3 regions of the Methylobacterium nodulans ORS 2060 genome follow, and region 2 is predicted to be linked to each of the others. Evidence: riboswitches for the same ligand, from Rfam matches in the RefSeq annotation. Region 2 holds a riboswitch; each other region holds the start of a gene.
The links. A riboswitch is a leader RNA that binds a small molecule or an ion and turns the genes downstream of it on or off. The one in region 2 is predicted to bind cobalamin.
Positions count from the first base shown of each region.

Region 1 (9,400 bases), 1.8 Mb from region 2:
CGACGTTGAGGCCGAAGCGGACGTTCTCGTAGCGGTAGTAGGCCAGCGCGTCGGCCGCGACGTAGGCCGGCAGGGTGAAACCGGTGCCGGCCGCGTCCCCCGCCCGCGCGCCGACCCCGCGCAGGCCGGCGCCGACCCCGAGCCCCTTCCAAGGCCCCTCCTGCACCTCGTAGACCGCGAGCAGGCTGCCGCTGTGCCGCGGCACGTTGATGAGGGCTGCGCCCACCGGCAGCACGTTGTCCTTCGTCACCACCGCGTCGGCGTAGACGTAGCCCGCCAGGATCTTCAGCTCCGGCGAGAGCTGGCCGGCCGCGGTCAGCTCGAAGCCCTGACTGCGCACCGCACCCGCCGCGAGCGAGAAGCCGCTGTTGGCGGGATCGGGGGTGAGCACGTTCTCGCGCTCGACCCGGAACGCCGCGCTTGTGAGGTTCAGGGCTCCGCCGAAGAGGTCGAGCTTCGCGCCCACCTCGTAGCCGAGGCCGGTCTCGGGCTCGAACGGGCCGGAGCGCGCGGCCGCCGCCGCATCGACCCCGATATTCGGCCGGAAGCTCGTGCCGACATTGGCGTAGAGGGCGAGGTCCGGCAGCGGCTGGTAGACGAGGCCCGCCCGCGGCGTCGCGGCGACCCGCGACTGCTCGGTCAGGCCGCGCGGGACGCGCTCCAGGAAGGACTGTTCGAAGAAGTCGAACCTCACGCCGAGGAGCGCCTTCCACTCAGGGCTCAGCACGATCTGGTCCTGCGCGTAGAGTGCGGTGTTGGTCACCCGCTCCAGGGTGTTGCGCGGGATCGTCAGCGGCGGCCGCGCCTGGCCGTAGACGGGCGCATAGATGTCGAGGGCGTAGGGGCTCTGGCGGAAGTTCGAGCGGGGAGACACGGTGCGGCTGTCGGTGCTCTCGCGCTCGAAGCCGAGGAGCAGGGTGTGGCCGATCCCGCCGGTGTCGAAGCGCCCGACGAGTTCGGCCTGGCCGATCGCCACGTCCCAGCGGTAGTCGCGGAAGTTGCGGTCGCGGGAGACCGTGCGGTTATCGGCCGCGATGGCGCGGACCTCGGCGGCCTCGCCCACCAGCGAGCCGGTGTTGAGGTAGGTGGCGAGCCGCATCTGCCAGTCGGCGTCGAAGCGGTGGTCGACGCGCACCTGCATCGCGTCGGAGGACTGGTTCACGCTCTGGCCCGGCTCGCCGAGGAAGCGGGAGATCGGCAGGAAGCCGAGCTGCCGGTTGATCGCGATCACGCCGCGGTCGAAGACGACGCGGTTGCGCAGGAACTCGGTCTCGACCGTGATCCTGGTATCGGGCGTGACCTGCCAGCTCAGCACCGGGGCGACGAGGAGCCGGTCGCCGTCGACGAAATCACGAAAGCTGTTCTGGCGCCCGGCCGCGAGGTTGAGGCGATAGAGGAGCGTCCCCTCCTCGTTGAGCGCGCCGCCCGCATCGAGGGTGCCGCGGACCTGCTCGAAGGAGCCCCACAGGCCGCCCATCTCGACGAAGCGCTCGGCCGTCGGCTGCTTGGTGATGATGTTGACGAGCCCGCCCGGGTCGCTGCGGCCGAACAGGCCGCCGCCCGGCCCCTTGAGCACCTCGATCCGCTCGACGTTCTGGGTGTCGGGCGGGGGCGGATAGCCGCGGTTGAGCGGGAAGCCGTTCTTGTAGATCTCCGAGGTGGCCACCCCGCGCACCGCGTAGCTGAACAGGGTCAGGCCGCCGAAATTGTTCTGCTGCGCCACGCCCGGCGTGTAGTTGAAGACGCGGTCGACGCGGGTGGCGGCGAGATCCGTGATGACCTCGCGCGGGGCGACGGTGACGACCTGCGGCACGTCGCGCTGCGACGTGTCGGTCTTGGTGCTGCTCACCGCCCGATCGGCGCGGAAACCGGGTGTCGGGCCGATCAGGCTGATCGCGCCCGAGGCCGCTGTCGGGGCGCCGGGCCCGCGCCCCTCCACCACCACCTCCTCCAGGGCGATGGTCGATTCCTCCGCGAACGCATCCGACCCGGGCGCGCCGACGGCCACGGCCGCCGCGAGCACCCAGTGCGGCCTGCGCCGGAGGCGCACCGACGATCGTCTCGTGCGCTCCCCGAAGCAGGGAGAGGGCTGTTGGATCATGGCCGGGCTCAGACGAAAACTCACTGGTGCGCTCAAGGTTGTCGAGCGTTCGCCCAGGGATTGCCTGCGCGGATGGGCCTTGGGAGTGCCGCACCGCTCATGCGCTCCACCGGGACACCCCGCCCGAGAGTCGTGACCATGCCAAGGCAGGTCTCCTGGCTCGCGGGTCGCCGCTTCTGCCTGGCCTTCCCAGTGCTACGCACCAGTGACCGTGTTCGGCAGAGCTCGCCGCTTACAGTTGCGGGGGCAGCTTCGGCTTCGCTCCTTGAGAGCCCACCGAATTCCCTCTTATCCCGCAGGCACGAACCCACGGGAACCTTGGCAACGAGACCTTTGCCGCGACGAGGCGGCGGGTCAACACGCTGCGGCATGTAATGTAATATTGTTACGACTTATGTGACCCGGAGAGCACAGCCTTCCCGGCAGGGATGCCGCGAGCGGGGGCCGCAGGACCGGGCGCCCGCTCCGCGGCAGCCGCAAAGGCGCTTACGCAGATGTGTCTGTGCCGATACAGTCCGCCGCCGGCGCCCAAGGTTTCTGTGGGGAAGGCGTGAGGATTGTCCGATCGGCCCGGCTCTGGCTCAAGGACGGAACCTCGGACAAGCTCTACGAGGTCGATCTGGTCGAGAACGACGCGCTTGCGATCGCACGCTCGTCTATGGCACGGCCGGCCTTGCGACGATGGAACTTGGTGCAAGGGGACCCATTGGCACGGCCGCCGGCAATAAGTGGAAGACCGGCTACCTGGTCAGTGCCGGCATCGAGCATGCCCTCACCGACAATCTGTCGCTCAAAGGTGAATACAATTATGTGTGACTTACTCAGGACTTCAAGATCGGCAATGACAAGATAGAACTGACCGACCACATCGTGAAGGCCGGCATCAACTATCACTTCTGAGATCAGATCGGCGGGCCATGGCAGGAATCCAGCGGGATCTACTGAGGATCAATGCCGCCAATCCTGTCATGGCTGATCTCTACCTCGGCAATGGTCCACCCTGAAGCAGGTCTTGATCCAACGGAGGACGGATCCGATGGGAGTGAACCGCGCCGGGTTTCTCGCGGCTCGCCTGTCGCCTCAGGCGAACTGGTCCGGTCCGAACACCCGCCGGTGCGGGGGAAGTTCCCAGACGGTCTCGATGAAGGCGAGTTTCGCGGCCCTCTCCGGGTCGAGCGCCGCGGTCCGCGCGGCGTCGCAGGTGAACCAGGCGTCCACCTCGACGACGTCGCCGTCGAAATGGTCGACCGGGGTGATCCTGCGCAGGGCCAGCCCGAAGGGCTGCAGCAGCCGCACGAGGTCGTGCAGGAGCTTCTGGCCCTCGTAGATTGGGTAGAGGTGCGCCTTAAGCTTCACGCCCAGGCAGTGGGACAGCGTGTCGCCGAAGCCCTCCAGCACCTCGTACTCGAAGCCCTGCACGCCGATCTTGATCACCTCCGGCAGGGGCGCCTCGCCGCAGCGCACGAGGGTGTCGTAGCGCACGCAGTCGACATCGACCGTGTGGGTGACCCGGAAAGCGGGCTCGATCGAGTACCGCCGCAGCAATTCGCTGTTCGGGGCGAGCAGCGAGGTGCAGTCGAGGCTCTTGGCGACGTTAAGGGTGCGCCGCTCGGCCCGGTTGCTCAGCGCCCGCTCGAGAACGATCCCGCCCGGGCGCTGCGCGATGCGCTCGCGGATGGCGGCCGCCTCTGGGGGGTTGGGCTCGAACACCACCGGCCGGACGCTCTCGAGGTAGGGCTGCCACTCTGGCCCGATGCCGCCGAGCCCGCCGATGTCGACGAAGACGACGGGCGGGAATCTCGGCTTGAGCGCAACCTCCGGCGGGAGGCTGGGGAACGACCGGGTGATCTTCCCCATCCAGAGGTCGGCGACGGCGCCGATGTCGATGACGACGGCACCGCTCTTCTTCAGCTTGTGGGCGTAGATCTTGCCGAGCATCCCGGCCGCGACCAGGAACAGCTGCCCGCGGCGATCGGCCGGGCGGTCGAGTTCCTCGCACAGCTCACGGAAGCGGTGCGGCCAGTGCGCGCCCTCGACCGCCTTGGCGCCGAGCGTCTCCTGGTGGATCTGCTCGCCGGGTACCTTGTGGTGCTCGACCTCGCCGATCCCGTAGGTGCGCCGGAGCGCCTCAGGCAGGTCGTCATGACAGCTGATCAAGCCGACCCGCTTGCGGCCGCGCAGCAGCCGCGCCAGGGTGCCGCTGAGCAGCAGGTCGTAGTGCAGCACAGCGCTGTGTGCATCGAGGTTCTGGCGGCCCAGGCCGGGTCGCGGTCGGCGAGCATCAGGACCTTGCGCATCGTGTTGACCACCCAGGCGATGCCGCGCCGGGATCCGAGCCCGTACTCGTGGTCGACCAACTCCGCCCAGATGCCGCCCAGGGAGTCCGCCGCCGGGATCGCCTCGTTGAAGGCCTCGATCGCCCGGGTGAACTCCGGATCGTCGAGGACCGACTCGTCCTTGAACCAGATGTCGACGAACTCGCGGCGGTTGGCGCGGTAGTAGTCGCAGTGCGCGGCCTCGTCATCGGCGTCGATGATCGTGCAGGATCCCTCACCGTCGCCGAGGCGCAGGAACAGGTACGGCGACCCGATGTCGAGGGCTCTGACGATCTCCCTCTCGAGGTCGGCGAGGCTGGCGCGGGCGAACCGCTCCTTGACCTCATCGAGCATCCGCCTGGCCTGGTTGTAGTCGAAGCGTGAGAAGAGATCGACGAACTGACGATGGATCGCCGCCTCCCGGGCGAGTTCCGGGAACCGGGACTCGACCTCCGCGATCAGGCTCAGCGCCCGCTCTGCATTGCCGATCCGGACGTGCTGGGCGGCCGTGAACAGCACCATCTCGCCGGGGAGAGCCCCGTCGCGGTGGGCCGCGTCGAGGTAGGGGACGGCGCTGCGGGGGTCGCCGCAGTGGATGCAGACGTTGTTGGCGAGATGCCTCAGGCACGGGCCCCAGAACTCCGGGAACGACATGAACCGCGTCGACACCCGCAAAAGCGCCTGCAAGTCGTTGCCGCGGTGGATGAAGTAAGTGATGCGCAGGGGCACGATCCGGAAGTCTTCCTCGGCAGCGCGAGACAAGATGTAGCTGTAGAGGTTCTCCTGATCCGCATGATTTCCCGACTGAAGAATGCGGGCCCATTCCACGATCGTTTCGTCAGAAATCATCGTCCTCTCTCTTTCGTTGCCCGGTAACGGCTGCTTGCGGGCAAAGACGATCCATAACCGCAGAAGGCGTGCTGCGATTTTCATTACATGAATTTCCTTGACTAGACTTAAATTCCTTGATTAGACTTCCGCCGAGGGCCGGGCGGGCGCTGTATCGTTGCCTACGCGGGTATTTTTCTCATGCGCTCTGCTCCCCCCAGCCGGCCGCCTGGGTCATTCAACCGGTGCTAGTACTCCAGTTTATTCGAGCAACGTCGATTACGCAACGGCATTCGGGCCACGGCGACACCCCCTTGCGCGCAAGCTCGGATCGGCTTGCCAGGCGCGTTCGATTGCGCGACATACCTTGCGCGCTAGACCGCACCGTACCTCACCAGAACCCGTCGATCTTGTCGCCCGGGTCGTGGACCTGATCGGCGCTCAAGCGGCCGCAAAAAGCGCTTACGCAGATGTATCTGTGCCGATACAGTCCGCCGCCGGCGCCCAAGGTTTCTGTGGGGAAGGCATGAGGATTGTCCGATCGGTTCGGCTCTGGCTCAAGGACGGAACCTCGGACAAGCTCTACGAGGTCGATCTGGTCGAGAACGACGCTCTTGCCTCCGACCACCGTTTCCTCGTCAACGTGCGGTATGGCCGCCGCGGCGCGCTCCTGCGGGAGGGATCGAAGACGCCGGCCCCCATCACGCGCGAGGCGGCCGACAGGCTGTTCGACAGCATCGTGGTGTCCAAGCTCAACGGCGGCTACCGCCGGGTGGATCAGCCGGCGGCGGGGCTCGACGCCGAGCCCCGGGGCGCTCCGGGCGATGCGGCGGCGCTCGGCGGCCGCGGGCATGTGCTCATGGCGCGGCTCGAAGCCTGCCTGCGCAGCCCCTGGCCCGCGAAGGAACTCGACCGGCTGGTCTGGCGCATCGGCGAGCTGCGCCTGGCGGCGGCGGGGCCGGCGCTGATCGCGCTCGCGGGGCGGCAGGGCCCGGCGCGGGCGAGCTACTCCCTGGTCTGGGCGCTCGCCCGCGCCGCCGGCGGCGGCGCGGCGCCCACCCTGGAGGCGATCGCCGCGGGCGCCACCGAGACGATTGTGCGCGACCTCGCCCGCTTCGCCCTCGTCTCCCCGCTCGCGGGCGACGCGCGACGGCCCGACGGCGGCGGCGATCTGCCGGAGCCGGTCGCCCGCGCGGCGCAGGCACGCAACCCCGACGCCCTCCTCGGCGCGCTGACGGACCTCGCCGGACGCGAGCCCGTGCGGGTCGGAAATACCCTGGTGGTGCTCGGCCGCATGGCGCAGGGCGATCCGGCGCTTCACGCCGCGCTTGCCGCGACGCTGCTCCGGCTGCCGGCCCGGCCCCCCTACCTCATCGGGCTGCGGCGCCTGTTCAAGCACGCCGAGATGGCGGACGACGCGGTTTTGTTCGCGGTGACCGCCCACCGGTTCGAGACCGCGCAGCCGATGTATTCCGCACGCCGCTCGGGAAGCGGGCGGCCCTACGTGCCCGAGCTGAGGATGGCGGTGCCGATCGCCGAGGTCCACGGCGCGCCGGACGCTCGCGTCGGCCTGTCGGAGGCGACGCTCTTCTACTTCAAGCGCCGCATCTGGCGCGCGCTGCGCAAGCGCGCCGAGGTCGCCGATCCGGCCTTCGCCGAACTCGCGGCGGCCTTTCTCCTGTCGCTTCGCCCGCAGGACATGGCACGGCCGACCACCCGCACCTCCTGGCGGCGGGAAGAGAACGGGCGCTGGAGCCGCGAGGACCGGGTCTCGGGCCCGCTCGCCCGGAACTGGACGGCAAGCCAGCTCCTTTGCCGCAACGATCCGGCCATCCGGCTGCGCTACGGCAGCCTCACGGCGCAGGAAGCACCGGCGCGCGGCGAGGCCCCCGGCACCCGCCCGGAAGCCTTCCCGTCCCTGTGGGACGCGCGGCCGGACCTCGCCCTCGACCTCGCCGCCGACAGCGCCTGCGAGCCGGTCTCGCGTTTCGGCGTGCGGCTGCTGAAGGCCGCGCCCGATTTCCTGCGCGCCGCGCCGCCCGCTGCGCTCGCCCGCCTCCTGCGCGCTACTGACATTGCGGCGCAGGGGATCGGCTTCGCGGAGGCGCGCGACCGGCTCGCCGCGGGCGACGCCGACCCGGCGCTGCTTGCCGCCCTGCTTGCGGCCGAGGCGCCCGAGGCAAGGCGCCTCGCCGCCACCCGCATCGATGGTTTTTCGACGCTGCCGTGGTCCGATCCCGATCTCGCGCTCGGGGCGCTCCTCTGCCCGCATGAGGATCTCGCCGAGCCGGTCCTGCGCTGGGCACGCGAGCGGCGCGTCGCGGGTGCCGCGGGGCAGGCGCTGGCCGGCCGGCTCGTCGCATGGCTCCTGGAGCGGCCGTCAGCGCCGGACGAGGGCACGGAGGCGCTGCTTCGCCTCGTTCGCGCGCGGATGGCGGCCCTGTGGTCGACGGACCGCATGCCCCTCATGCCGGAGGCCATCGAGCAGCTGATGGCGCATCCGGCGCCGGCGGTGGTCGCGGCCGGGGTGGATGGCCTCGCGCTGTCCGGCGCCGACGCGGGCGCGATCCCGAACGCGACCTGGGAGCGGCTGCTCGGCTCGCCGTCGGTGGACGTGCAGAGCGCAGCGCTCGGCCTGTTCGGCCGGCTCGACGACGCGGCGCTCGCCGGCCACGCACCGCTGATCGTCGCCTTCGCCACCGCCCCCTCGCCCGGTCTTCGCCGCGCTGCCCGGCCGCTCGTGGCCCGCCTCGCCGCGCGGGACCCGGCGCTCGCCGAGCGGCTCTCGCGCGCGCTGATCGACTCGCTGTTTCGCTCAGGCCCCGACGAGACCTACCCCGTCGACACCGTCGCGCTGCTGCGTGAGGCCATGCCGGACCGCATCGCCGCGCTCGACGCCGGCATGCTGTGGCGGCTGCTGCAGGCGCGCGCCGCGGGCGCGCGGCTCCTCGGCTCGACCGAGCTGCCGAACCGGCCGTTCGGGATTTTTTCCGTGCGTCAGATCGCGCGGCTCGGCGGCCATCCCCACGCCGCCGCGCGCCACTGGGCGCTCGCGGCCTATGGCGCCGATCCCGCCCGCTTTCAGGCCGAGGCCGCCGACGCCGTGCTGCTCGTCGAGAGCGACTGGCCGGAGGTGCAGGACTTCGCCCGCGACCATTTCGACCGCTGGCCCGACGAGGCCTGGACGCCCGCGACCCTCGCCGTGGTCACCGATAGCGTGAAGCCGGAAGTGCTCGCCTTCGCCCGCCGCCTGCTGCGCAGCCGGCTCGCCCCGGCGGATGCCGCGGCCCAACTCACGCGGCTGCTCGAACATCCCTCGCAGGCGATGCATCTCATCGCCACCGAGCTTCTGACCGCAGACGCCGCCGCAAGCGAGGAGGCATTCGAGAAGCTCTTGCCGCTCGCCCGGATCGTGATGCTTCAGGTGCATAAGGGCCGCGTCGCCAAGGACCGGATGACGGCCTTCCTGCGCGGGGAGGCGCTCCGCGACGCGGGGCGCGCGGCGCGCATCGCGCCGCTCTTTACCGATTTCTCGCTCAGCGGCGTCGGGCGCGACCGGGCGGCCGCCATCCTCGCGCTGCGCGACATCGCCGAGGCGCACCCGCAGGTGGCGACGCCGCTCGTCCGCCGTCCGGTGCCGGAGAGGGCCGCCTGATGAACTTCGTCCACCGCTACTTCGGAGCGAGCTCGGCCTCCTCCGATGCGCAGGCCACCGCGCTCGGCTTCGCGCCCGACCTGCTGCGCGAGCCGACCTTCTTCGTCGGCAAGATCCGCCGGCATCTGCCGTTCCGCGAGGCGATCTCGGCGCTGCATCACGTCGTTGTCTCTGACCTGCGCTTCAAGCCGAAGGACCGCACCGCCTATTTCGCCTGGCTGAAGGAGCATGAGCAGCAGCTTCTCGCCGAGGCGCTGGCCGACCGCGACACTGGGCTCGCGAGGATCGAGGCCCTGCGCGCCGAGCTCGGCGAAATCAGCCGGCGCTCCGGCGAGATCATGGGCCCGTTCTACAAGGCCCGGCAGCGTTACTTCGACTGGCTCTACCAGGCGAACCGGGACGCCTGGTTCGTGCTCGATCCCGTGATCACCGTCCATCCGGACGAGGTGTTCTTCGAGTGCTTCAGCCTCGACGAGTCGAGCTACGGGCGGCTGTCCTGCG
Region 1 is NC_011894.1:3,233,016-3,242,415, reverse strand. Features, by position in the region: gene MNOD_RS14855 (TonB-dependent siderophore receptor) at 1-2,101, opposite strand, end outside; cobalamin riboswitch at 2,230-2,437, opposite strand; gene MNOD_RS41510 (FkbM family methyltransferase) at 3,182-4,327, opposite strand; gene MNOD_RS14845 (hypothetical protein) at 4,255-5,265, opposite strand; gene MNOD_RS14840 (hypothetical protein) at 5,771-8,899, shown strand; gene MNOD_RS14835 (hypothetical protein) at 8,899-9,400, shown strand, end outside.
Region 1: another riboswitch for cobalamin. It lies ahead of MNOD_RS14855 (TonB-dependent siderophore receptor); the one in region 2 lies ahead of MNOD_RS06375 (class I SAM-dependent methyltransferase).

Region 2 (9,400 bases):
CGGGGGCGGCCGGCGGGCCGAGCCTGGCGGCGGTGCTGGCGACCCCGACCGTCGTCAGCCAGGACACGTTCCAGGTCCGCATGCGCGTGCAGCGCGATTTCTGACCGGGATCGGACGATCGTGACCAGGGGCCCCGGCGCTGCCGGGGCCCTTTGACGTCCGGTGGAGGGCGATATCCGGCTGAGAGGGGCATCCGTTCCACCGTGAACGGATGCCCCTCTCAGCTTTCGGCCCTGACGCGTTTTCTGCGACGAGCCGGGCTCCGCTTCGTCGGACCATGCTCTCGCCGCGAGGGCAGGTTTCGGCCCATCCTCGGCTTCGCTCACACCGCGGTGGGGCGCGGCCCGAAGATGACGATCCCGCAGCCGCTGCCCGGCCTCAGCCCATGGCACCTCGGAGGCGGGACGAAACCCTCCCCGTGATCTGCCCGGCGGCAGAGGTCGGGCGTGACGTTGGAGACTCGGCGCGGCCTGGACGCAGCTGCGGGTGCGTATGGCCCGTGTCGAGGATGACCTGAACCCGCTTCCGGCCGGACCGTCGCCTCGATGGCGCTCGGGAATGCGCGCGTCTCAGCGCCCGGATCGGTGACTTCCCGTCGAGAGCAAACCGCGTGGCAGGTCGATGACGGTCTCGACCGCCGCAGCAAAACCCGCACCCGCTGCGCCGTCAGGCAAGGCTCGCCGGAGCAGGCCCGCATTGGCCAGGGAGCGCAAGCAACCGAATATCGCATTCATGATCGAAAGGATTGATGACGAAACATCATCCCGATCGCCGGGAAGCTCGCTCTCTCGATTGAGCCCCGAACGGCACATCAGCCGATCGGAGAGCGCCGCAATCGCGACGCTGGCCGGATCGCCGTGGCAAGGCGGCCCGAACCTGCGCGAGCCGAGCAGCGCCAGCCGCAATGCCGCGGCAACGAGAGCGCTCCGCGCCGAAGTGGACCCCGATTCGGCGCAAGAAAGCGCGTCAAAACAAGTGGTGAGAGCCGCCGGCCTGGTGCAGTCAGGTCGGGAACGGCTCTAAGCAGGTTTCGGAACAGTGCGTTGCGGTTTTCCGTCAAAAACCTGCGACACAGCAAAAGCCTAAGCGGGCGAAGCGGTGGCACGCCCCGCCAAGTCTGCTCAGGCGCATCAGCGCCATCGGCCACGTCCTCTGAACGGAAAGCGCGGCCGGCCCGGGGGAGCGCCGCTGCGCGCTCCCGACGGCCCTACTTCAGGTGCTGGGCGAGGTACTTGTTCATCTCGAACATCGTCGCCTTGTCCTTGCCGAAGACCTTCTTCAGCTTGTCGTCGGCGAGGATCTCGCGCTTGTTCTCCGGGTTCTGGAGCGAGTTCTTGCGGATGTACTCCCACACCTTGCTCACCACCTCGCCGCGCGGGATCGGCTTGGTGCCGACGATCGCGCCGAGCTCGGGGGAGGGCTGGAGGGGCTTCTGCAGAGCATTCGGCTTGTCGCCACTCTTGGGGGCGGCCACCTTCTTGCCCTTGGCGGCGGGCTTCTCGGCCTCGGTCGCCTCTTTCTTCGTCGTCTTGGTCGCCATCGGTCTCCTCCGGTCTCCCTTAGGGCCCACGAAGCCGGACATTCGGCCCTGACGGGCGCATAGCGTCAACAACTAAGCCGTGCTCACGACGTTCCAAGTGGAAAATCGCCTGCACGACCGGATCATCCACACCGAAGGCGTAAACGAAAGCTCAAGATCGCGCCCGTCACGCCCCGGTCCAGCTGACGCGCCCCTCGAGAGGGTAGGCCGGATCGGTGTAGCCGGGCGTGGAAGGATGCCCGGCCGGGACGAGACGGTCCACCAGGGCCTCGTCCTCGGGCGTGAACCGATAGGCGAGCGCGCCCGCGTAGGATTCCCACTGCGCGACGGTGCGGGGCCCCGCGATCACCGATGTGACCGCGCGGTTGTTGAGCACCCAGGCGACCGCGAAATCGACCGGAGAGGCGCCGCGGCCTTGCGCGTGGGCCTTGATCTCGCGGGCGATGGCGAGGCTCTCGGGCCGCCACTCGGTCTGCATCATGCGGGTGTCGCCGCGGCCCGCCCGGGTGCCCGCCGGAGGCGGGGCGCCCGGATCGTACTTCGCGGTGAGCACGCCGCGGGCGAGGGGCGAGTAGGGCACGACGCCGAGGCCGAAATGGGTGCAGGCCGGCAGGTGCTCGACCTCGGGCATGCGGTTGAGCGCGTTGTAGTAGGGCTGGCTCGCCGCCGGCCGGTCGAGGCCGAGCCCGTCGCAGATCCGGCAGATCTCGGCGACCCGCCACGCCCGGTGGTTCGAAACCGCGAAATAGCGGATCTTGCCGGCCCGGATCAGGTCGCCCATCGCCCGCACGGTCTCCTCAAGGGGCGTGTCGTGGTCCTCCTTGTGGAGGTAGTAGAGGTCGATGCGGTCGGTGCCCAGGCGCCGCAGGCTCGCCTCGCAGGCGCGGATCAGGTGGGCGCGCGAGAGGCCGCGGTCGTTGGGTCCCGGCCCCATGGGATTGGCCACCTTGGTGGCGAGAACCCAGGCGTCGCGCTCGCGGGCGATGGCGCGGCCCACCACCTCCTCGGAGCGCCCGTCGTTGTAGACGTCGGCCGTGTCGATGAAATTGAGGCCCTTCTCGCGGGCATCCGCGATGATGCGGGCGGCTTCCGCCTCCTCGGTCTGGCCGCCGAACATCATGGTGCCGAGACAGAGGGGAGAGACCTTGAGACCGGACCGACCGAGCGTGCGGTACTCCATCGCGTCGCTGTCCTCCGATGATGGCGGATCCATGGCCGGCGGGCGCCGCGGCGCGGGCAGGCCGCCGCACTGTGGAAGCCGGGGTTTTCCTCTCATTCACCCTGTTCGGCAATCCCCCGTTAAGCACGCGGCCGCACAGATTCCCCCATGTTCCTCGCCGCCATCACCCTCGCCTTCGGCGCCGCCGGCGCCCTCGTCCTCGGCCTGCGGGCCGCGGTCTCGTCCGAAGCCCCCGGGGAGGGCCCGCACGCGCCGGGCCTTCTCTGATCCGTCGGCGCCCGGAGGGCGCCGCCCCCCGGCTCCGGCGCCGCGATGCTGACGCGGTTCCTCCTCGTCGCGGCGGCGCTCTATGCGGGGTACGGCGTCACGTCGCCGTTCCTGCCCTCGATCCTGGCCGAGCGCTCGCTCGGGCCGGACCAGATCGGCCTCGTGCTCGCCGCCGGGCAGGGCATCCGCCTGGCGGCCGGGCCGCTCGCGGGGCGCCTCGCCGACCGGCTCGACGCCGCGCGCGGCGTGCTGGCGGCCTGCGCCCTCGTCTCCGCCCTCACGGCGCTCGCCTACCTCGCCGGGCACGGCTTCGCGGCGCTCCTCCTCGTCGGGGTGGCGCATGCGGCGGCCACGGCGCCGCTCGCGCCGCTCACCGACGCCCTGGCGCTCCCGGCCTCCGCCGCCGGCCGCTTCCGCTACGGCGTCGTGCGCGGGGCCGGCTCGGCGGCCTTCATCGGCGGCACGCTGCTCGCGGGCGCGGTGATCGCCGGCTTCGGGCGGCCGGCGCTCCTCGTCTGCGGCGCGGCCTTCTTCGGGCTGATGGCGGCGGGCGCCCTGCTCCTCCCGGGAAAGGCCGCGCGGCCGGAGCCCGCCCGGCCGGGGCTGCTCCTGCGCTCTCCCGCCTTCCGGCGCCTCGTCCTCGTCGCCGCCCTGGTGATCGGCAGCCACGCGATGCACGACGCCTTCGCGGTGATCCGCTGGCAGGCGGCCGGGATCAGCCCCGGCACCATCAGCCTGCTCTGGGCGGAATCCGTGGCCGCCGAGGTGCTGGTCTTCACCCTCGCCGGACCTCCGCTCCTCAACCGGCTCGGCCCCTCCCGGGCGCTGATGCTCGCCGGCAGCGCCGCCTCCCTGCGCTGGGCCGTGGCGGCCGGGACGGCGGCGCTGCCGGCGCTCGTGGCGATCCAGGCCCTGCACGGGCTCACCTTCGCGCTCCTCCACCTCGCCTGCATGCGGGTGATCCTCGCCACGGTGCCGCCGGCCCTCGCGGCGACCGCCCAGACCCTCTACGGCACGCTCGGGCTGGGGCTTGCGACCACCCTGACGACGCTCGCCGCCGGCCCGCTCTACGGCTGGGCGGGCCCGTCTGCCTTCTGGGCGATGGCGGTCCTCGCGGCCGCCGCGGTGCCGCTCGCCCGGAGCCTGCCGGCGACGCCGGACGGGTCTTGACCCGGGCGGCTCGGGGGCGGACCGGAACCCGGCCCACGGGGGTCCGGTTCCCCCGGAAGATGGGAGACCGCCATGCCGACCGAACTGCCGAACGAACGCACCATCCGCGCCCCGGGTTCGATGGAACTCGACCCGACTGCCGAGGGCGTCGCCCTCGACGAGACGCGCCGGCTCATCGCCTCCAACAAGGTCGAGGGCACGGCCGTCTACAACCGAAAGGGCGAGAGCCTCGGTACGATCTACAACTTCATGGTCGATAAGGTCTCGGGTCAGGTCGCCTATGCGGTCCTGTCCTTCGGGGGCTTCCTGGGCCTCGGGGAGAGCTACCATCCAGTGCCCTGGCGGGCGCTCACCTACGACGTCGATCTCGGCGGCTACGTGATCGATATCGATGCGGACAGGCTCGCGGACGCGCCGCGGCAGGGACCGGACGAGGATCCCTTCGCGGATCCGGCCTTCGGCGGGCGGGTCGACGCGCATTGGGGCGCCCGCCGGTCCGAGGCGGCCTGACCGCCGTGGAGGCGGGAGGGCCCGAGGGCGAGGAGTCCCGCGGGGCGGGGTTCTCCATCGCGCCGGGCGGAGCCAAGCGGCCCGGCGTGCTGGTGGCCATGCCCTTCGACCGCGGGCTGATCGCGCGCTTCCGCGAGACCTTTCCGACCGCGAAGTTCCGGCGGTCGCTGCGGCGCTGGTTCGTGCCGGGCACCACGGCCGGGCGGCGGGTCGATGCCTGGATCGGCCGGGAGCTCTCGGCCTTCGATGCTCATGGCGACGACAAGGGCCGCGATGCCTATGCCTTCGAGCCGCTGACCAGCCGGTATCTCGACCCCGCGCCCGAGAGCCTGATCGTCCGCACGCCCTATTCGCGGACCGTGGTCGAGACCCTGCGGGGCCTGCCCTCGGCCCATTGGGATCCGGCGATCCGGGCCTGGCGCGTGCCCTGGCGGGCCTACGAGGCGCTCAAGGCGGTCTGGCCGGCGATCGAGGCGGCGGCCGCCCGCAACGAGCCGGAGGCGAAGCGGGCCCGCCGCGAGGCGATCCGGGACCGGGAGGCCGAGAGCGAGCGCCGCCGCCGTCGCTTCCCGGTGCCGGCCGACGACCTGCCGCCGCTCGGGGTGCCGGTCGAGACCGCCGCCTTCGGCGTCGTGGTATTCGAGGCGCTCGACACCGAGCCGGTCGGGCCGGGCGAGGTGCCGCACGCCGTCGCGCCGCTGCCTCCGGGCCGCGCCGTCGTCTGGGGCTGGTGGCGGATGCCGAGCTTCCGGGAACTTGCGGAGGTGACCCCCGCGGCGCGGCCGGACGACGTCCGCCGCGGCTGGTGGCCGCCGACCCGCGAGGGGCTGGAGACCCGCCGCCGGCGCCTGCGCGAGACCGAGCGCGCCCGGGCGACGCGGGCCCGGCGGAGCGGGCAGGAGGCGGCGGAGCAGGCCGAGGAGAGCATGGCGGAATGATCATGCCAACGGCCCAGGCTGCTGAGGCAGCGGGAGCTGACGCAGCGGGCCGTCGACCCGTCTCGACTGTCTGGTGCCAAGCCGGAGGCTTATCGAAAGCTCGAGACCGGAACCAACAGTCATGGTCAACGACTGTTGGGATGGGTTCACCACCGGCTGCGCCGAGCCTGACGGATGAACCCGGCTGACCGGGCGCTTCCTTCTGTGGCAGCCCCGATAGCCCTCGATCGAATGGTTGCTCGGCATGAGGACCGGTGTGGCTGCCGGAGCGCGTCTCGGCTGGATCGCGACGGCCCGCCGGCGACGAGCGTCTGTCGGCGGCGCGGGCCGGAGGAGTCCACCATCCCCACCCCGAATGCCCCCGGGTCTCCTGCGCACCATTGACAGGCCAGCGTGGCTACGGCTTTATGCCTCGCTCATGTAATACTATAACGTTTCATATATCGATGCCGCCCACCTCACCTCTCCTCCCCGTCAGCCTCCTGTCCGGCGTCCTCGGCGCGGGCAAGACGACGCTCCTCAACCAGGTGCTGAACGACCGTGAAGGCCGGCGCGGCGCGGTCATCGCCAACGACATGAACGAGGTGAACATCGACGCCGATCTCGTGCGCGATGGCGGCGCGAACCTCTCGCGCACCGATGAAATGCTCATCGAGATGACCAACGGCTGCATCCCCTGGAGCCGGCGCTGGGGCGACCGGCGGCAGGAACTCGTGTTCATCGGCGGCCCCGATAGGGGCGAGGCCGCGATCCGGGTGGGGTTGGACGCCAGTCTCGCCGACAGTGTCACGACTGGGCCGACGAAGGCGCAGAAGCGGCTCGACGACCTGTTCCCGGTCTGGGGGGTGTAATCCGGTGGCCTTCCAGACCTCCCTTGCCGCTCAGAGGTCCGATCACGGAGCGCGCCCGCAACGGGCGGCCGGATGCGACGGCGACACAGGCGACAGGCAGGTCGGGGACGTGGAACGGCAGGCGGCTGTGGCCGGGCTGCCAGGCCATGTCCGCGCAAGTGACGGCCCGAAGGTCCTGCGGACCATCCGAAGGCCGGGCATCAACCTCGTGCTGTGGCAGCGCCGGCTCCCCGAAGCCGTCGAGAGACGCCTCGTCACGCACCCGACGGATGCGCTGCCGCAGCTGCGGCTCGTGACGCGTCCCAGCCGCGTTGCCGCCGATCTCGCTGGCTGCATGGATCGGCTCGCCGTGGTCGATGCGGACACCGCGAAGTGGCTCGTCGCCGACATCACCGGCCTCGCCGCGACCTTGGCCAATCTCTGTGGCGCTGCCCGCGTCGCGATTCGTCTGGAGGTCGTCGAGGGAGACGCCTGCCGGTTCTTCCACACCGACACCATCGCTCTGCGCCTCGCGACCACCTATCGGGGCCGCGGCACGCAATGGCTCTCCCAGGATGATGCCGCCTGCTTCGGGAGAAGCGCATCGGTTCCGGACGCCGCCATTCGCGAGGTGGACACCGGCGTGGTCGCGGTCTTCAAGGGGGCACGGACGGTCGCATCGTCCGCCGGCCCTCTGGTGCACAGGTCGCCGCCTCGCCGCATCGGCGATGACGTCAGGCTGTTCCTCGCGATCGATCCGGCTCCATCCTGAACGGGCTGCAACCAGCCCCTGCGGGCTGTGAGATCAAGGCGGCGGCCGTTCCACGTGACGAGGCCGAAGCCGGCGCGATCGCTTCGAAGCGTTAAGTCAGCGTGGGGCGTGTTTCCGGCAGTTGACAACCCTTGTGCCGATCGGTTCTTGAGCCATGGTCAAGGTTCTCTCCGTCCCATGACGGAGAGCGAAGAGGGAATCCGGTGCGGCGCCCCTGCGTCAAGGCCGGAGCTGTCCCCGCAACTGTAAGCGACGAGTCATCCCTCGCTCCGCGTCACTGGTGAGGTGTCACCGGGAAGACCAGAGGGATGGCAGCGACCCGCGAGCCAGGAGACCTGCCTTGACCGTGACATGTCTCGTGGGCGGGGAGTCCTGACGGGTCGCATGCGCGCGAGCAGCCTGAGCGCTGCGGCAGCTGCCTGCGTCCGCGATCGGTCTCCCCTGAGGTTCGGGGAAGGACCGATGGAACAGTCTCGATCGTCAACGGCACCCAACGAGGTCGCCGACATCCCGCAACGCACGGATCCGCCCGGGATCGATCCGCTCGAACTCTACGCGGGCGGGATCGACAGCTCGGATTATGTCGCGCGGATCATTCCGCTTCTGCGGGCAGCGGTGCCGCAGGTTGGCGATCTCCTCGATGTCGGCGCTGGCGGCGGCCAGCTCGGACACGCCCTCCGCGACCGGGCGGCAGCCTGGACGGTGATCGAGCCGGCGCCTGCCATGCAGCGCCGGTTGCGGGCGCTGGCTCCGCCGCCACAGCTCCATCCGCTCGGCTGGCGGGAGGCCGACCTGCCGGATGGCTGTGCCGACACGGTGCTGGCCGCCAACATGCCCGCGCCCCTGACCGATGCGGCGGCATTCCTCATCCGGTGCCGGCGATGGGCCCGGCGCACCATCGTCTGGCTGGTTCCCGCCCAGCAGGGTCCCCGCGGCCTCTGCCTTGCCGGCTGCCTGCCGCGCGAATGGCACGGCGAGGACGAAACGCCGGGCGTCGACATCGTGCTCCGACGCCTGCCGCCCGGCGAGCGGCCTGCCATCGCAACGCGCGTCGACTGGACCTTCAGCGCGATCGTTCCCGACTTTGCGCCGATGGCAGCCTACCTCGCCGAACGTCTCGGCTGGGCCCCTGGCGATCCCCGGCGCCCTGCGCTCCGCCGGCACCTCAAGGCCCAGGCCATCGCTGTCCCCGGCGGCCATCGCCTCTCCGTTCCCCGTACCTCGGCCATCCTCGTCTGGAGAAAAGACTCGTGATGCCCCGTCGCCTGCGGCCCCTCGCGCTCGCGCTCCTTGGCGGGAGTGCTCTGTCGACCGTTGCGGCGGGCCAGGAGCGCGCTGAGATCGCCCTCGACCAGATCGTCGTGACCGCCACCGGCCGTCCGGAACCGCGTTCTGAGATCGCCGGAACGGTCCAGGTCATCGACCGGACGATGATCGAGACCTCGACCGCGAAGTCGGTCACCGACCTCCTGGCCGAGAACGCGGTCGGCTTCTTCTCGGAATGGACTCCGGGCCAGACCTCGATCAACATCCGCGGCGGCGCCACCGATGGACAGGGCAAGGACTTCAAGAGCCAGGTCCTCGTCCTGATGAACGGGCGGCGCGCCGGCACCGCCAATCTCTCCAAGCTGTCGATCGCCGACATCGAGCGGATCGAGATCGTGCGCGGGCCGTCGTCGGTTATCTACGGCAGCCAGAACATCGGCGGCGTCATCAACATCATCCTGAAGACCGGGCGCACCGCACCCGGCACCCTGGTCGAGGGCATCGGCGGCGTCTGGGGGCTCGCCCAGGGGCGTGCGCAGACCGGCGGCGTGGTGGGCCCGTTCGACTACTACCTCGGTCTCTCGGGGGCGAAGCGTGACGACTACTTCGCCGGAACGGGCGGAGGCCGCATGGCCAACACCCAGTGGAACCGCATGGGCATCACGGGCGGCCTCGGTCTGCAGATCGATCCGAACAACCGGCTTGACTTCACCCTGCGCACCGATGGCATCTACGGCGTCGGCTTCCGTGGCTCGGGCGGCAACATCTACAGCAAGGACGACCGCATCAACGGCTCGTTCGACGCAAGCTACACCGGCCGCAGCGACGACGGACGGATGAGCCTGTTCGCTCAGCTCTACAGCGTGAATGACGAAGACCGTTTCAAGTGGGCCTCGCCCATTCAGCGCGGCGGTACCGGGCTGCCGG
Region 2 is NC_011894.1:1,388,939-1,398,338, forward strand. Features, by position in the region: gene MNOD_RS06335 (porin) at 1-104, shown strand, start outside; gene MNOD_RS46190 (hypothetical protein) at 622-1,023, shown strand; gene MNOD_RS06340 (SWIB/MDM2 domain-containing protein) at 1,208-1,540, opposite strand; gene MNOD_RS06345 (aldo/keto reductase) at 1,707-2,720, opposite strand; gene MNOD_RS06350 (MFS transporter) at 3,033-4,157, shown strand; gene MNOD_RS06355 (PRC-barrel domain-containing protein) at 4,230-4,667, shown strand; gene MNOD_RS06360 (hypothetical protein) at 4,673-5,605, shown strand; partial or broken gene MNOD_RS06365 (GTP-binding protein) at 6,052-6,279, shown strand; gene MNOD_RS06370 (DUF1826 domain-containing protein) at 6,566-7,207, shown strand; cobalamin riboswitch at 7,352-7,564, shown strand; gene MNOD_RS06375 (class I SAM-dependent methyltransferase) at 7,670-8,461, shown strand; gene MNOD_RS06380 (TonB-dependent receptor) at 8,461-9,400, shown strand, end outside.

Region 3 (9,400 bases), 860 kb from region 2:
CGGCAGGTCTCCGCCAGCCGCTCGATGCCGTAGCGCCAGTAATCGAGCCCGCCGAGGCAGCGCACCAGCACGAACCGCGCCCGCGCGATCACTTGGCTTACATAGAGATCCACCGACAGCGGATGGCGCAGGCGCGCGAGCTTGGCGAGGCGCAGGCTCGGCATCGGCATCAGCCGGCTCGCCTCCGCCTGGGCCGCGGCGAGGCCCACCAGATCCGAATCGGTGAAGGACAGGGCCACGACATCGCCGGGCGCCTGGCCCAGATCCACCGCCGCCTCGCCCTCGTCGAGGGACACCGTATCGACGCGCAGGAGATGCATCAGGCGCCACCCTGTCCCAAGGCCCGGGGCGCCGCCCCGGGACCCCGCCAGAGGGCTCCCGCCCTCCGGACACCCGTGATCCTAGCCCTGCAGGGCTGCCGTGACCGCATCCCGGTCGAAGCCCGACAGGCCGATCACCATCAGCCGCCCGTCGCGCGGCTCGCCCGCATGCCAGGGCCGGTCGTAGTGATGCGCGATGCGCCGGCCAACCCCCTGCATCACCAGCCGCATCGGTTTCCCGGCCACGGCGCAGAAGCCCTTGATGCGCAGCACGCCCGGCACCTCCGCGGCCCGGGCCACCCGGGCCGCGAGGTCGTCCGGCGAGCCCGCCGCCCCGACCGGGATCGCCACGCTCTCGAAATCGTCATGGTCGTGGTCCTCCTCGGTCTCGTGATGCGAGGGCCGGGAGGCGAGATCGCTCTCCGCTTCGGCCTCGAGGCCGAGCAGCACCCGCGGGTCGATCGCGCCATGCGCCGTCTCGACGAGCTTCACCGCCCGCGGCAACTGCGCCTCGATCTCCGCCCGCACCCGCGCCCGGCTCTCCGGGTCGAGAAGGTCGCCCTTGTTCACCACGACGAGGTCGGCGCAGAGGAGCTGGTCCTCGAACACCTCCTCCAGCGGGTTGTCGTGATCGACGGATCGGTCGGCGGCGCGCTGCGCGGCCAGCGCCTCCGGATCCTCCGCGAAGGCGCCTGACGCCACCGCCGGCCCGTCCACCACCGCGACCACGCCGTCCACCGTCACCCGCGAGCGGATCGCCGGCCAGTTGAAGGCCTGGACCAGGGGCTTCGGCAGGGCGAGGCCCGAGGTCTCGATCAGGATGTGCTCCGGGGGTTCCGGCCGGTCGAGGAGCCGGTTCAGGGCCGGCACGAAGTCGTCCGCCACCGTGCAGCAGATGCAGCCGTTCGGCAGTTCCACCACCGCATCCTCGTCGCAGCCCGGCACGCCGCAGGAGGCGAGCAGGGAGCCGTCGAAGCCGACATCCCCGAACTCGTTGACGATGATCGCGAGGCGCCGCCCGTCATTGTGCTCCACCACGTGGCGCACCAGCGTGGTCTTGCCCGCCCCGAGGAAGCCGGTGACGATCGTACAGGGAATCTTCTGAAGCAGATTCATGCGGAAAACGGGGGGATGCGGGCGATGACGCCCTTGCGAAAGGCTTCCGGCCGCTCGCGCCAGGGCACGAGACCATCCGGCGCGGCAGTGTAGCGCGACAGCCCGTCGCGCAGGATGGCGGGGGCGCTCGCCGGGTCGAGGTCGCCATAGACGTAGGTCCAGCGGCCAGGCGAGGAGACCGCCACCGTGCAGGGCCGCTTGCAGACCGACAGGCACTCCACCGGCTCGACCCGCACGCCCTCCCCGGCCAGGGTTTCGGCAAGCGTAGCGTGCAGGCGGGCGCCGGCCCGTGGCCCGTCGGGCGGATCGGATTCCGCCCGACAGGTGGTGCAGACATAGAGGGTGACGGCCATGCGCCCGGTCCTCACGCCGCAGGCTTGCGGGCGACCGCATCCCAGGCCCAGCCGAAGGCGAGGCCCAGCACCGCCCAGAAGGCGAAGGCGACAGCGATCGAGCGGGCCGCGAACTGCGCCGCGACTGCGGCCGGCAGCGCGCTGCTCTCGGCCACGTGCGGCGCCCCCCAGACATGCGGGGCCACGATCAGCGCGAGCCCGGTCGCCACCGCCAGTGCGCCGCCCCGGATCGCGACGAGATAGAGGCCCGCCGCCGTGGCCAGCGCGGTGGCGATCCACCAGGTCTGCCGGAGCGCCAGCGCCTCCCCGCCCATCCCGGGCAGTTCCGGCGGCAGGCCGATTGCCGGCGCGAGGCTCGCGGCGAGGAAGCCGCCGATGGCGAAGCGCAGGGCCTCCCCGCGCGTCACCGGGCGGCCCGTCGCCAGCAGCACCGCCCCGAGGAGCAGCGCATAGCCGACCCCGCTCACCAGCGTGGCGAGCGCCGTGAAGGCGAGCCGCGGCAGACCGGGCGCCGGCTGCCACTCCTCGGTCTCCGCGCCGGCCCCGTGGCCGGCCCCGTGCTCCGACCCCGCATGGGCGAGCACGATCAGCGACGAGGCCTGCACGGGCTCCAGGCTCGCATGGGTCTCGTACTTCTCCGCTTCCAGGATCAGCGGCGAGGTCAGGGCGAATTGCAGCCCGGACGCCACGCAGGCGGCCAGGAATCCCGCGACGAGGGCCGCGGAGAGCAGTCGGATCGTCATGGCGGCAAATCCCGCATGGGCGAACGCCCGCGCGGCGCCGAAGCACCGGGCGGGGCGAGCACCGATGTGAGCGAGCGGTCGCTCAGTGGCAGGGGAAGTTATGCGCGTGGCGCCAGTCGTGCGCGGCATTGTGCAGCGCGGCCGCCGGCGAGAAGCCCGACATGAAGAGCAGGCCGAGCCCGAGGATGGCGGCGACGAGCACCGCATTCAGCCGTTCGCCGGCGAGCACGGGAGAAAGGGTACGAGTGACAGCGACCATGACGAACTCCTGCCGCCCCGCCGGCGGCGTCGAGAGGAAGCGGGTGACGGCAGGTCTCCTGGCTCGCGGCATTGCGAGAGGTGCCCGCCGCCTTCCCGGATCGCTCCAGTGGCCGATGGCGGGCCCGCGCCGCTCACAGTTGCGGGGGCAGCCGCGGCTTTCGGGGATCAGCCCCGTCCCGCGTTCCCTTTTCACCTCGTTGCCGAGGCACCGTCGCGGGAGACCGTAGCGGGTCGGGCCCGGGCTTGCAATCCGCGCGAGGGCGGCCGAAGGGGAGCACGGCTTGGATTTATGGAGGAGGGGCTTTTTGTGGCGGGTGAGGCGACGAGGGGGCCGCGGCTGACCCTGGTTCTCGGTGGCGCCCGCTCGGGCAAGAGCGCCTATGCGGAAAGCCTTGTCCAGGCGGAGCCGGCGCCCTGGATCTACGTCGCGACCGCGCAAGGCTACGACGATGAGATGCGGGCCCGCATCGCCGATCACCGGGCCCGCCGGCCCGCCGGCTGGGAGACGCGCGACGCCCCGCGCGACCTCGTCGGGGTGCTCGGTGCGACACCGCCCGGACGGCCTGTCCTCGTCGACTGCCTGACCCTGTGGCTCAGCAACGCCCTGCTGGACGAGGCCGATCTCGCCGCCAAGACCGGGGCTCTCGTCGCGGCCTGCACGCGCCATCCCGGGCCTCTGGTCCTGGTCTCGAACGAGGTCGGCTTCGGCATCGTGCCAGACAACGCGCTCGCCCGGCGCTTCCGCGACGAGGCCGGGCGCCTGCATCAACGGCTCGCCGCCATCGCCGACCGGGTCGTCCTGGTGGTGGCGGGCCTGCCGCTCGTGGTTAAGGGAGAATGAGGATGGACAGCGACGACGAGGCCGCCCGACACCGCGCCAAGATGATCAAGCGCAAGGCGGTTCAGGACGCGGAGGTGGCGGGCAAGACCATCGAGAAGGGCCTGCTCATCGTCCATACCGGGCCGGGCAAGGGGAAGTCCACGGCGGCCTTCGGGCTGATGCTGCGGGCGCTCGGCCGCGGCTGGCGCGTCGGCGTGGTGCAGTTCATCAAGGGCGCCTGGGAGACCGGCGAGCGCCTCGCCCTCGACCGGTTCGGCGATCAGGTGGCGTGGCACACGATGGGCGAGGGCTTCACCTGGGAGACCCAGGACCGGGCGCGGGACGTGGCGGCCGCCGAGGCCGCCTGGGCCCAGGCCCAGCGACTGATGCAGGACGGCAGCATCCGCCTGCTCATCCTCGACGAGCTCAACATCGCGCTTCGCTACGAGTACCTGCCCCTCGACGAGGTGGTGGCGGTGCTGCGCGAGCGGCGGCCCGACCTCCACGTGGTCGTCACGGGCCGCAATGCCAAGCCCGATCTCGTCGCGGCCGCCGATCTCGTAACCGAGATGGGCCAGGTCAAGCACCACTTCGCCGCGGGGGTGAAGGCGCAGGAGGGGATCGAGTTCTGATCCCCTCCCGGTGACGGCTCATACCACCGGTCATTTTCTTGTGACCGGTGGTTCCGTTCTCGAATTTTCGCCAAGCCGCAGGCTTGGTGTCGACAATTCGAGATGGCTCAACGGCCCGCTGCGTCAGCATCTGCTGCGTCAGCAGCCCGGGCCGTTGGTATCAAAGTCCGCTGAACTTGTAGTTGAACCCGGCCCGCACCAGGTTGCCCTCGGTGCGGAAGCGCGACGTGAAGGAGCCGGGCGAACCGGCGAGGCCGGTGTTGTTGATCAGCACGTTGCGGCTGCCGAGGTCGTAGTGGAGGTACTCGGCCTTGATCGTCACGGCGGCCGACTGGACGCCGATGAGGCTCAGGACGTTGAGCCTCGCGAGGAAGCTGTCGTCGGGGATCGCGTACTCGATGCCGCCGCCATAGGCGAAGCCGGTCCTGAAGTCGGTGATCTGGCCCGTATAGGCGACCACGCCGCCGGGGTTGAAGAAGGTGGCGCCGGTCGTCACGTCGCCATACGCAAGACCACCGAGGCCGTAGACGAAGAAGCGGTCGAAAGCATAGCCGGCGCGCCCGACCAGCGTGCCGAGCCAGCCAAGGCCCTGCCGGTAGGCGCTCCCGAAGACCGGAACCGTCGGGCTCAGATAGCCCCGGTTCTTCTCCAGGTCGGTCCAGGCCCAGTCGGCCTGGACGCCGACGACGACGCCGCTGCCCGGCGTGAACTGGTAGTTGTAGCCGAAGCCGCCGCCGATATTGGCGAAGCCGTCGACCTCGGTGAAGATCCTCGGCGCCCGGACGAGGCCCGCGACGGCGGCCGCATTGACCGCCGTGTTGCCGACCGTGGTGATGCGCGTGCGATCGGTGAAGACGTAGTCGGTATGGAGGCCCGCATAGAAGCCCGTCCAGGTGAAGACCGGGACCGGCGTGAAGACCGGCGGCGGCGGCTCGCGGCGGGGCAGATCGGCCGCGCTAGCCGCGCCGGCGAGGAGCGCCGTGGCGGCGCCGGTCAGGAGAACAGTCTTGAACATCGGCGCACGTCCGGGTTGATTGCACGGATAAGTGCGACATTAGCGCGAAGCGTGGCCGTCACCTATGGCCGGCGGGCCACACTCCCGGGCAAGTGGCGCGCTTCGTGGCGGAGGGCGGGTCTGCTGGAGGATGTCCAGGAGAAGTGGACACCATTTCTCCGTCCGGACATACGACATAGGGAAAGCCGAGCCGCCCCGGGGTCCCATGGGCGGGGCCCGCCTGCGCGCAAGCGCCTGCCCGGCGAGGGACGCGGATCCGCGAAAAAAACTGCCGATGACCGCCCGAACCCTGATGATCCAAGGCACCGGCTCGGATGTCGGCAAATCCCTGATCGTGGCCGGCCTTTCGCGAGCCTTCGCGCGGCGGGGCCTGCGAGTGCGACCCTTCAAGCCGCAGAACATGTCGAACAACGCCGCGGTGACGGCGGAGGGGGGCGAGATCGGGCGGGCGCAGGCCCTTCAGGCCCGGGCCGCTTGCGTGGCGCCCTCCGTCCACATGAATCCCGTTCTGCTCAAGCCGCAGAGCGAGACCGGGTCGCAGGTGGTGGTCCAGGGCCGCCGGGTCGGCACCGCGAAGGCGCGGGAATACCAGGCCTGGAAGCCGCGCCTGCTCTCGGCCGTGCTCGACAGCTTCGACCACCTGCGGGCGGAGGCCGACCTCGTCCTCGTCGAGGGGGCGGGCTCGGCCTCCGAGGTCAATCTGCGGGCCGGCGACATCGCCAATATGGGCTTTGCCCGCGCGAGCGGGACGCCCGTGGTGCTCCTCGGCGACATCGACCGCGGCGGCGTGATCGCGAGCCTCGTCGGCACGAAGGCGGTGCTCGATCCGGACGATGCCGCGATGATCCGCGGCTTCCTGGTCAATCGCTTCCGGGGCGATCCGAGCCTGTTCGCCGATGGCATGGCACTGATCGCGGCCCGCACCGGCTGGGCCGCCCTCGGGCTGATCCCGCATTTCCCCGAGGCCGCGCGGCTTCCCGCCGAGGACGTGCTCGGGCTGAAGGGCTCGGTGCGCCCGTCGGCGCGCCCGGGGGCCCGGGTGATCGCGGTGCCGGTGCTCCCCCGCATCGCCAATTTCGACGACCTCGATCCGTTGCGGGCGGAGCCGGGGGTGAGCGTCGTCCTGGTGGAGCCCGGGCGCCCGCTGCCGGCGGAGGCCGACCTCGTCCTCCTGCCGGGCTCCAAGACCACGATCGCGGACCTCATCGCCTTCCGGGCTGAAGGATGGGACATCGACCTCGCGGCGCATGTCCGGCGGGGCGGCCGGGTGCTCGGCCTCTGCGGCGGCTACCAGATGCTCGGCCGGCGGATCGAGGATCCGCACGGGATCGAGGGCGAGGTGCGGGCCGTGGACGGGCTCGGTCTCCTCGACGTCGTGACCGTGATGACGCCGGACAAGCGCCTCGCCGCCGTGACCGGCGCGAGCCTGCCCGACGAAACCCCCTTCTGCGGCTACGAGATGCATCTCGGCGAGACGCGGGGGCCCGACGCCGCGCGCCCGCTCCTGCGCTTCGCGGATGGTCGCCCGGACGGGGCGGTATCGGCGGATGGCCGGGTCTGCGGCACCTACGTCCACGGTCTCTTCGCGGATGACCGCCAGCGCGCCCTCTGGCTCGAGCGGCTCGGCACGTCCTCCGCGGGAGAGGCGTACGAGGCCGGGATCGACGCGGTTCTCGACCGCTTGGCCGAGCATCTCGAACGGCACGTCGCCTGCGATGCGCTCCTCGCCCTCGCGGCGGGGTGACAGGGCATGCGAATCGGTCGTGGGACGGCGAGGGACGGATGACACCGGCTGAATGAACGCCCCCTATGGCAGCCCCACCGGCCTTCAATCGACCCTGAGGTGCGTGGAAGCGGCTCCGCTCCTCATGCTGAGGCGTGAGCGAAGCGAGCCTCGAAGCACGGCTGACCGATGTTCCCAGCCACCCGGATCTTGGATGAACGTTCAGGGGTGCTTCGAGGCAGCCTGCGCGATCTTCGATCGCCAGTGCGATCTGCGATCGCCTGCACCTCAGCATGAGGAGCGGAGCCGCTTCCACCCACGTCAGTTTCGATCGAGGCATCTGTGGGGCCGCAGGGCCGCCTTTGAGGCTCGTCGTGCCGGCGGCAACGAGCAGAAGACCGTCGAACTTGAGGCCTTCCGGCGACAGCCGGCTTTCGGCTAAGTTGGGCTTCCCCGTCGACGGAAAGCTGCAGGCGACCCATGTCGCTCAAGCCCCCGGCCGGCGAGGCCGGGAAGGGCCGCCACAGCCTCGAATCCGGCCGCTAGGATCGGAGCACCCGTGACCCTCGCCGTGACCAGCCCGCTGCCTGAGAGCGCCCGCCGCGATGCGGGCCCCTGGTGGCGCGCGGTCATGCGGGCCGTCGCGCTCGTCCTCGTCCTGCTGCTCGCCCTCCCCGCCCCGGAACCCTCGGCTCGCGAGGCGCCAAGCCACGCGGCCATCCACCCGGCCCTCGTGGTCGAAGGCGCGAGCCCTGACGCGCCGAATCCCGGCCTCCTCGCCCATTGCGTCCACTGCGCCTGCCATCTTCAGGCCGTAGCGCCCGGGATGTGCCCCCTCGCCGGCAGGCCGCAGGCAGGCAGCATCGCCTACGCCCGGACCGACGACAGGGCTTACGCCCGCACCACCGCCCCGCCCCACAAGCCACCCCGCGCCTGACGCGCCATCGGGCCGGCCGAGCACCGGCCTGCCTAGAGGAGGCTGCCTTCGCGCAAGGGCCGCATCCTCCATCCTGGCTGTCGAGGCCCCCTGCAGGGGGTGGTGACCCCGACCGTCCGCGAACGGTCGCATGGGGATTTTTTGGGGATTTCACGATGTTCCGTTTCCTGTTGGCTCCTGCCGCGCTGGCGGCGGGCGTCGCCGTGGGCGCTCTCGTGCCCGACGTGTCGAGAGGTGTCCGATCACTCGTCGCGGCGACCGGCTTGTCCGCCCCCATGCCGTCCGGGCCGGATAACGGCGACGGTCATGGCCATGGCGACCAGGGCCATAGTGGTCATGGCCATGCTGGCCAAGGCCACGCGGGCCACGATCACGGCGGGTCCGGCGAAGGCGGGAAGGAAGGGCCCGAGGGGGCCATCCCGCTCACGCCCGAGCAGATCGCCGCCGCGAAGATCGAAGTGGCCCCGGTCGGCAAGGGCGTCCTGACGCGCACCCTCAGCGTGCCCGGCACGGTCGTGCCCGATGCCGACCGGGTCGCGCGCGTCGCCGCCAAGGTGGTCGGCACCGTAGCCGAACTCCGCAAGCGCATCGGCGACTCTGTCGCGAAGGGCGAGGTTCTGGCGGTGCTCGACAGCCGCGAGGTCGCCGACGCCAAGAACGATTTCATCGCCGCCGTGGTCGGCCTGGAGCTGCAGGAGACGCTGTTCGCGCGCGATCACGAGCTCTGGGACAAGCGCGTCTCGGCGGAGCAGCAATTCCTGCGCGCCCGCACCGCCCTGGTCGAGGCGCAGCTCAAGGTCGATCTCGCCCGCCAAAAACTCTCGGCACTCGGCGTCCCGGACGACGAGGTGACCGCACTCGCCATCAAGCCGGCCGCCAGGCCCGCAGCGGGCGAGGATGAGCACATGGCCGGCCTGCGCCGCATGCCGATCCTCGGGCTGCAGCGCTATGCCTTGCGGGCGCCGATCTCGGGCCGGGTGATCGAGCGGCGGGTCGATGCCGGCTCACCCGTGAACGGCGAGGGCCAGGAAAAAGAGATCTACACCATCGCCGACCTGTCGCGGGTCTGGGTCGAACTCGCGGTGCCGACCGGCGATCTCCCCGCCGTCAGGGAGGGCCAGTCCATCACCCTCGCGGAGGGTCCGGACGGAGCGCCCGCCTCGGGCAGGATCGTCTTCGTCAGCCCGATGCTGAACCAGGAGACCCGCTCGGCGAAGGTCGTTGCAGCGATCGACAACCCCGACCTCGCCTGGCGGCCCGGCTCCTACGCCACGGTGCGGGTCGCGGTCGCGGAGCAGCCGGTCGCGCTGCGCCTGCCGCGCAGCGCCCTGCAGAGCATCGGGGGCGAGCAGGTCGTCTTCGTGCGCACCGGGAGCGGCTTCGAGAAGCGCGAGGTCGTGCTCGGCAAGGGCGACGCGGAGGCGGTCGAGGTCGTGTTCGGGCTCGATGCCGGCGAGGCCGTCGCCACCGTGAACTCCTT
Region 3 is NC_011894.1:2,247,763-2,257,162, reverse strand. Features, by position in the region: gene cobN (cobaltochelatase subunit CobN) at 1-320, opposite strand, end outside; gene cobW (cobalamin biosynthesis protein CobW) at 402-1,436, opposite strand; gene MNOD_RS10360 (DUF1636 family protein) at 1,433-1,789, opposite strand; gene MNOD_RS10355 (CbtA family protein) at 1,801-2,532, opposite strand; gene MNOD_RS10350 (CbtB domain-containing protein) at 2,615-2,791, opposite strand; cobalamin riboswitch at 2,823-3,021, opposite strand; gene cobU (bifunctional adenosylcobinamide kinase/adenosylcobinamide-phosphate guanylyltransferase) at 3,101-3,634, shown strand; gene cobO (cob(I)yrinic acid a,c-diamide adenosyltransferase) at 3,637-4,245, shown strand; gene MNOD_RS10335 (outer membrane protein) at 4,406-5,260, opposite strand; gene MNOD_RS10330 (cobyric acid synthase) at 5,553-7,004, shown strand; gene MNOD_RS10325 (hypothetical protein) at 7,543-7,920, shown strand; gene MNOD_RS10320 (efflux RND transporter periplasmic adaptor subunit) at 8,076-9,400, shown strand, end outside.
Region 3: another riboswitch for cobalamin. It lies ahead of MNOD_RS10350 (CbtB domain-containing protein); the one in region 2 lies ahead of MNOD_RS06375 (class I SAM-dependent methyltransferase).